2 regions of the Lentzea sp. NBC_00516 genome follow, and region 1 is predicted to be linked to the other one. Evidence: riboswitches for the same ligand, from Rfam matches in the RefSeq annotation. Region 1 holds a riboswitch; the other holds the start of a gene.
The links. Region 1 has a riboswitch for S-adenosylmethionine ahead of OG205_RS41850 (aminotransferase class V-fold PLP-dependent enzyme). Riboswitches for the same ligand answer to the same signal wherever they lie in the genome.
Positions count from the first base shown of each region.

Region 2: another riboswitch for S-adenosylmethionine. It lies ahead of thrC (threonine synthase); the one in region 1 lies ahead of OG205_RS41850 (aminotransferase class V-fold PLP-dependent enzyme).

Region 1 covers NZ_CP107840.1:9,006,287-9,010,451, forward strand. Annotated here, with positions in the region: gene OG205_RS41840 (M28 family metallopeptidase) at 1-52, opposite strand, end outside; gene OG205_RS41845 (potassium/proton antiporter) at 166-1,653, shown strand; SAM riboswitch class IV at 1,727-1,841, shown strand; gene OG205_RS41850 (aminotransferase class V-fold PLP-dependent enzyme) at 1,879-3,210, shown strand; gene lspA (signal peptidase II) at 3,234-4,028, shown strand; gene OG205_RS41860 (RluA family pseudouridine synthase) at 4,130-4,165, shown strand, end outside.
Region 2 covers NZ_CP107840.1:5,370,123-5,374,287, forward strand. Annotated here, with positions in the region: gene OG205_RS23720 (hypothetical protein) at 92-901, shown strand; gene holA (DNA polymerase III subunit delta) at 912-1,889, opposite strand; SAM riboswitch class I at 1,968-2,102, shown strand; gene thrC (threonine synthase) at 2,114-3,370, shown strand; gene OG205_RS23735 (hypothetical protein) at 3,452-3,955, shown strand; gene OG205_RS23740 (DNA internalization-related competence protein ComEC/Rec2) at 3,949-4,165, opposite strand, start outside.

The DNA.
Region 1 (4,165 bases):
TTGTTGCTCCGGTCACCATCAAGGCGGCCGCCAGCGCGATCAGGATCCTCATGGTTCAACTCCGTGCAGGGTTAGGGATTGAGCCACAGATCAACATGCTCCACCGCGCATGAGCCCGGTAGAGGCGATCGTCGGATTCGTCGGAATCGGTGGTGATCAACCAGAATGGTCCAGGTGGGTGACGTCACGGTCGTTCTGGGCATCGGCGCGGCCGTACTGCTGATCTCCGTGATCGCGGTGCGGGTGTCGACTCGGCTTGGGCTGCCCTCACTCCTGCTGTACCTCGGCATCGGCGTGCTGCTCGGCGAGGCCGCGTTCGGCATCAAGTTCGACGACGCCGACCTGACGCAGTCCCTCGGCATCGCGGCGCTCGTGCTGATCCTGACCGAGGGTGGCATCACGACCCGCTGGAACGCGGTGAAGTCCTCGCTGTGGCTGGGCGTCGCACTGTCCACAGTGGCCGTTGTGGTCAGCGTGGCGGTGACCGGGACGGCACTGCACTACCTGCTCGGACTCGACTGGCGGATGGCGTTGCTGTGGGGCGCGGTGCTGTCGTCCACCGACGCGGCCGCCGTGTTCAGCGTCCTGCGCTCGTTAGGCGTGGGGCCGCGGCTCACCGGTGCGCTCGAACTGGAGTCCGGCCTCAACGACGCGCCCGTCTACATCGCCGTCGTGCTGCTGGCCTCGTCGGACGCGATCTCGTGGACCGCGCCGCTGCTGGTGATCTACGAACTGGGCGTGGGCGCGCTCATCGGCGTCGCCCTCGGCTATCTCGGCGGAGCCGGGCTCAGACGCGCGGCACTGCCCTCCACCGGTCTGTACCCGCTCGCCACAGTGGCGGTGTGCGTGATGGCCTACACGGCCGGCGACCTCGCGCACGCCTCCGGATTCCTCGCCACCTACGTCGCCGCGCTGGTCCTGGGCAACGCCCGCCTGCCGCACCGCGCCGACACCCTCTCGTTCGCCGAAGGCCTCGGCTGGCTCGCCCAGATCGGGCTCTTCGTGCTGCTCGGCCTCTACGCCTCGCCGTCGCGGCTGCTCGACGTGCTGTTCCCCGCCCTGGTCGCGGGCGTGGTGCTGACGTTCGTGGGCCGGCCGCTGTCGGTGTTCCTCGCCTCGCTGCCGTTCAAGGTGCCGTGGCGGGAACAGGCCTTCCTGTCCTGGTCGGGGCTGCGCGGCGCGGTGCCGATCGTGTTCGCGCTGATCCCGTTGATCCAGGGGGTCGAGGGCGCGCGCGAACTGGTCGACGTGGTGTTCGTGCTGGTCATCGTGCTGACGGTGGTGCAGGGCACGACGCTGCCGTTCCTCGCCCGGCGCCTCGGGCTGGTGAAGACGGGGGAGGCGCAGGAGGTGCAGGTCGACTCCTCGCCGCTCGACGAGCTGGGCGCCGAACTGCTGCAGGTGCACATCCAGCGCGGGTCGAAGCTGCACGGCGTCTACATGACCGAACTGCGGTTGCCCGTCGGCGCCACAGTCAGCCTCGTGGTGCGCTCGGGAAAGAGTTTCACGCCACAACCGACGACCCGGCTGCAGACGGACGACCAGTTGCTCATCGTCACCACCGAGGAAGCGCGCGATGCCGCTGAGCGGCGCGTACGTGCCGTCGACCGCGCCGGTCGCTACGCACGGTGGAAGGGCGAGACCGGCGATTAGTCGGTCACCGACGCTTCCCAGCATCTGAATCAGGTGTCGACGAGCGCGTCGGCCTCCGCTAACGTCGTTGACAGGTCATGAGAGCCAGCGTCAAGCCCAAGCTTGCTGGCCGGCAACCCTCCAACCGCGGTGGGGTGCCCTTGGTGAGGACCTGGTCCGGCGCGTGGGGCGCCGGTCAAGCGCGGGCCTTCGCACAACGGGGCCCCTGGCCTCGGAGGCAGCTCGATGACGCTCGCGATCACCCCTGGAACCACCACCGCCGTTCCGGCTGTCGTCGGCGCTGACCTGCGGGTTCCGCTCGTCACCGGAGAGCGCGTCACCTACGCCAACCTCGACCACGCGGCCTCGGCGCCCTGTCTGCAGGAAGTGCGCGACGCCGTCGACGAGCTGCTGCCCTGGTACGCCAGCGTGCACCGCGGCGCCGGGTTCGCCTCGCAGGTCTCGACCCGCGTCTACGAGCAGGCCCGCGACCGCATCCGCCGGTTCGTCGGGGCGCACTCCTCCGACGCCGTCGTCTTCACCCGCAACACCACCGATTCGCTGAACCTGTTGGCGCGCAGCGTTCCCAAGAACACCGCCGTCGTCCTGTTCGACAGCGAGCACCACGCGGCACTGCTGCCGTGGCGTGGGCCGAACGTTCAGCGTGTTCCCGCTCCGTCTTCGTCCGGTGCTGCTGTGGTCGCACTGGACCGGGCGTTGGCCGCCGCCCCGGTCGGCCCTCGGCTCGTGATCGTCACCGGGGCGTCCAACGTCACGGGGGAGCTGTGGCCGGTCGCGGAGCTCGCGAAGGTCGCCCGCCGGCACGGCGCGCGGATCGCGCTCGACGCGGCCCAGCTCGCCCCGCACCGCCCGATCAACGCCCGTGAGCTGGGCGTCGACTACATCGCGTTCTCCGGCCACAAGATCTACGCGCCGTTCGGCGCGGGTGTGCTGGTCGGTCGCGCGGACTGGTTGCAGCAGGCCCAGCCGTACCTGGTCGGCGGGGGTGCGACCTCGAAGGTGACCGACCACGGCGACCGCCTCGGCGTGGCCTGGTCCGCGGTGCCCGAGCGGCACGAGGCCGGCAGCCCGAACGTCGTCGGTGTGCACGCCCTGGCCGCGGCCTGCGAGATCCTGTCGCGGCACTGGGAGCAGACCGTCGCGCACGAGCAGGAACTGCTGACGCGCCTGCAGAACGGCCTGCGCTCGATCCCCGGCCTGCGCGAGCTCGCGATCCTGACCGACGCCGACAAGGTGGGCGTCGTGAGCTTCACCATCTCCGGCTTCGACGCGGGCTTCCTCGCGGCGGCGCTGTCCGCCGAGTACGGCATCGGTGTGCGTGACGGAGCGTTCTGCGCGCACGTGATCGTGGGGCGTCTGGTCAAGCAGGTCGGAGCGCACGAGGAACGCGCCGTGCGCGCGTCGATCGGCCTCGGCACGACGCCCGAGCACGTGGACCGTTTGGTCGCGGCGCTGCGCACTCTCGTCACCGAGGGTCCGAAGTGGACCTACGCGCAGCGCGACGGCCGCTGGGTTCCCCAGGACGACAACCGAACCCTGCCGCCGTTCCTCGCGTAGTCCCTGTAGTGGACAATGACCTGGTGAGTGACGAGGCCAAGGCCGCGGAGAAAGCTGCCGAGAAGGCTGCCGGGAAGGTCGCTGACAAGCCGGTGGAAGCGCAGGTCAGCGAGCCTGAGACGGCCGCGACGCCCGCGATCGTGGTCGAGGAACCGGCCGCGGGCAGGACCGAGGAGGAACCGGCGGAGTCCCCCGCGAAGGCGGAGGAGGACGACGACGAGTTCTCGATCTCCGGTTCGATCTCCGGCTCGTTGCCGGAGCCGCGGACGAAGATCCTCGCGCTCCTGGCCGGCGGCGTGCTGGCCCTGGACGTGCTCACCAAGGTCGTGTCCGTGGCGTTCCTCGAGGGCGCCGACCCGATCAAGCTCTTCGGCGGCGTGCTCTACCTGACGTTCGTCCGCAACCCCGGAGCCGCGTTCGGACTGGCCGAGGGGCAGACGTGGATCCTCGCGCTGATCGCGCTGGGCGTCGCCGGGTTCATCCTCTGGATCGCGCGCAACCTCCGTTCGCAGGGCTGGGCCGTCGGCCTCGGCCTGGTGCTGGGCGGCGCCGTCGGCAACCTCGCCGACCGCCTGTTCCGCGAGCCGGGCCCGATGCGCGGCCACGTCGTGGACTTCCTGTCGCTGTTCGACCCGTACGGCCGGGTGTGGCCCGTGTTCAACGTCGCCGACATGGCGATCGTCGGCGGTGGCGCCACGATCATCGTGCTGGCGCTGCTGCGGCACGACTACGACGGGACCGTCCACAAGGACGAGCCCGCGCTCGTCGTGGAGCCCACGCCCACCGCGGAGTCCGACGGTGCGGCGGAGTCGAAGTAGCTGCTCCTGGTAGATTCAGCGGGTTCTGCAAGGAGAAGAAGGTCGAGGCACCCCGCGTGAGCGGATACCGAACGCTGCCGATTCCCGACGGTCTGGACGGCATGCGCGTCGACGCCGGCCTCGCGAAGTTGCTCGGC
Region 2 (4,165 bases), 3.6 Mb from region 1:
TAGCTCGCATCGAGCTTCTGCAAAGGGCTCCACTTCCTCGCGGAGGTGGAGCCCTTTCGCGTGTTGTCTCGGGCACGGTAGGCGTAGCTCCATGGAATCGCTTCCGCGCATCGACTTCGTCGAGCTCCACGATCTCGACGGCACGCCGGCCGTGTTGCGCACGCTGCACACGGAGTCCATCACGACCATCTACCGGCTCACGGATGCCGCACGCGAGTACGCACGCCCGTTGGCACTGGCTCTGTGGTCGGGCGCGGACCACCGGATCGTCGACCTCTGCGCCGGTTCGGGCGGGCCGGTGCCACTGATCCAGCGCCGGCTGCACGCCTCGGGTGTCCACACCCAGGTCACGCTGACGGACCTGGTGCCGAACGTGCCCGCTTTCGAACGCGTCGCCGCGGGAAACCGGCGTCGGCTGCCGGACCCGTGCTGCTCGGTCGATCACGTGCCGTCGCCGGTCGACGCCACGGACTGCCTGTTGGAAGGGACGCGGACGATCTACGGCGCCTTCCACCACTTCCCGCCCGCGCTGGCCACGCGCATGTTGCAGAACGCCGTCGACACACAGCAGCCGATGGTCGTCGTGGACACCAAGCGTTCTTGGCTCTACGTGCTGGTCTTCCCGTTCTTCCTGACGCTGGCCGTGCTGCTGGCGGCGCCGTTCCAGCGCAATCCCCTGCCGCACTACCTGCTGCGGCTGGTGCTGACCTACGTCGTTCCGGTGCTGCCGTTCATGATGTTCTGGGACAGCGTCGTGTCGTTCCTGCGCATGTACGGGCGCGCGGAACTGCGGCGGATGGTCGACGGCCTCGACGGCACCGAGTCGTTCGCGTGGACGATCGGCGTCGAACCCGGCTTCACGGGAGCCCAGTACCTGATCGGGATACCGCGCTCGCCGTGATCTCGCGGCGTCAGCGGCGGCTGTGCGCGGACACGATCCGGAGCACGGCACGTTCCAGCGCGTAGCCGGCGTCGGCCGCCACGCCCTTCACGTCGGCGTTGAGCCCCGCGACCACCTGCATCGCGTCGGCGAGCCCCGCCTGGTCCCAGCCGCGCGACTGGGCCTGCGCCTTCTTGATCTTCCACGGCGGCATGCCGAGTGGCCCGGCCAGGCTGAACGGGTCGGCGCGCCCCACGGCGGACACCCGTGCGACCGTGCGCACCGCGTCCGCCAGCGCGTCCGCGACCAGCACGTGCGGCACACCGAGCTGCATGGCCCAGCGCAACGCCTCCATGGCGCCCGCCCGATCACCGACGACGGCCTTCTCCGCGACGGCGAACCCCGTCACCTCGGCCTTGCCCTGGTGGTAGCGGCGGATCTCCTCGACCGTCACCTTGCCGTCGGTGTCGGAGACGAGCTGCGACGAGGCCGCGGCGAGTTCGCGGAGGTTCGTGCCCACGGCGTCGATGAGCGTGGCGACGGCCTCCGGGTCGATCTTGCCGCCCGCCCGCCGCACCTCGTTGCGCACGAACGCCTCGCGTTCAGCGGACTTGGTGACCTTGGCGCACTCCGTGACCGCGGCACCGGCCTTCTTCAGCTGTCCGGGGAGGTCCTTGGCCGCCTTGCTGCGACCACCGCCCGTGTGCACGACGACGAGCGTGACCCCGTCCGCGGGCGCCTTGACGTAGGAGAGCACCGTGTCGGCGACCTCCTTGCTGATGTCCTGCCCGTTCTGCAGGACGATCACGCGACCCTCCGCGAACAGCGACGGGCTCACCAGTTCGGCCAGCTCCGGAGCCGTGAGATCAGTCACCTGGACGCGGGTCAGGTCGGCGGTCGAATCGACCTCGCGGGCAGCCTCGAGAGCCGCTCGAACAGCACGTTCGACCAGCAACTCCTCCTCGCCGATGACGAGGTGCAGTGACTCCGGTGCGCTCACGCTCCGCATCTTCCCACGTCCCGAATCGTGGACGTTGGTGGCTGACCACCGGACAGGTGCCGTACGTTGGTAGCCACAACTGAACACCGCTCATCCAGAGGGGCAGAGGGAACGGCCCGACGAAGCCCCGGCAACCGGCGTCACCGCTATGCGCAGAACTGCGCGTAGAAGACGATCACGGTGCCAATTCCGACCCGTTCGATTTCGCGGGAAAGATGAGGAGATACCTCGCGATGACTGCTGTCTCTGTGCCTACGAGCACCAAGTTCGACCTCGGACCCGCCCGCGCGCTGCTGTGCCGTGAGTGTGGAAACGAAACCCCTCTCGCTCCTGAGTACGCCTGTCTCGAGTGTTTCGGGCCGCTGGAAGTGGCCTACGACTTCGGGAAGATCCGGCGCGAGGACATCGAGGCCGGCCCCAGGTCGATCTGGCGCTACCGCGGCCTTCTCCCTGTTCCGTCCACTGTGGAACAGCACCCGAACACCGATCCCGGTGGCACCCGCCTGGTCGAGGCGCACAACCTCGCCAAGGCCCTGGGCGTCCGCAAGATCTGGGTGAAGGACGACACCGGCAACCCCACCCACTCGTTCAAGGACCGAGTCGTCGGCGTAGCGCTCGCCGCCGCCCGTGAACTCGGCTTCAAGGTGCTGGCCTGCCCGTCCACCGGCAACCTGGCGAACGCCGTCGCCGCTGCCGCCGCCCGCGCGGGCTGGAAGTCGGTCGTTCTCGTCCCCTCCAATCTCGAGCGCGCCAAGATCCTCATGAGCGCGGTGTACGACGGCGCCCTGATCGCCGTCGACGGCAACTACGACGACGTGAACCGCCTCGCCCAGGAACTCGCCGCGGAGAACGAGGACTGGGCGTTCGTGAACGTCAACGTCCGCCCGTACTACGCGGAAGGCTCGAAGACGCTCGGCTACGAGGTCGCCGAACAGCTCGGCTGGCGCCTGCCCGACCAGATCGTCGTGCCGATCGCGTCCGGCTCGCAGCTCACCAAGGTGGACAAGGCGTTCCGCGAACTCGGCCAGCTCGACCTGGTGGAAGCCACGCCGTACAAGGTGTTCGGCGCGCAGGCCACCGGCTGCTCCCCGATCTCGGCCGCCTTCAAGGCGGGCCACGACGTCATCCGCCCGGTCCGCCCGGACACGATCGCCCGCTCACTGGCGATCGGCGCCCCGGCCGACGGCCCGTACGTGCTCGACGCCGTGCGCCGCACCAACGGCGCCATCGACGACGTCACCGACGAAGAGGTCGTCGAGGGCATCAAGCTGCTCGCCCGCACCGAAGGCATCTTCGCCGAGACCGCCGGCGGCGTGACCGTCGCGACGGCGAAGAAGCTGTTCGAGTCGGGCCAGCTCGACCCGGACGCCGAGACCGTGCTGCTGATCACCGGCGACGGCCTCAAGACCCTCGACGCGCTCGGCGACACGATCGGCCCGCGCGCGACGGTCCCGGCGTCCGCCGAGGCCGTCATCAAGGCACTGGGTTAATCACCTCCTTCCGGTTCGGGGACGCACCCGCGTCCCCGAACCGCGTTGTGCCTGATCATCAACTCCTGCCATGCTCCGGGCGTGGACCTGTGCCCGAGCTGTTCCGCGCCGCTGACCGGCCGGACCGTCCGCCAAGCCTCGCCTGAGGACCCGCTTCGCGCGCGCCGCAAGGACATTCGTGAGCTTCGGCGATGCGGACACTGCGGTCACGTCGCCTGGCGACACGAAGGCGGCACGGGTCCGTGGTCCGATGGCGGATCGCTTCCCGAGCACGACTACCTGTTCGCGACGCTACGACCACTGCCCGAACCGTGGGCGACGATCACGCACAAGGACACCAGAGCCGCTCTGGAAGCCCAGTTGCGCACCGAGGTCGCGAACGGACACCCGTTGTTCGGCAAGACGATCATCGCGATCGCTCGCTGCGATGCCTGCGACGAGGTGGTGTTCAGCGTCGAAGAAGACCCCGTGTGGTTCGCTCAGGTCCACCTCACGTGGCGATCGGCTCCCGACCGCCCTCCGTGGCCCGACAGCAGACGCCTTTCCCTGCCACTGGCCGACAGTCTCCTCGACCACCATCACTGAACACGGTGGCTCACAAGGTGATCGCGTCCGTCCTGAGCCAACCCGTGCGCGGGAAGCGCTGCAGGCCGTCCACGACGTGCGGGCCGACCGGTTCCACGTTCGCGCGCCACGCCACGATCCGTTGCGGCCACGGGGCTTCCGCCTTGAGCGCGTTGTAGTGGTAGTCGTGCCACACGTCCGGCTCGATCCGCAGGCCGTCGTCGAACACGT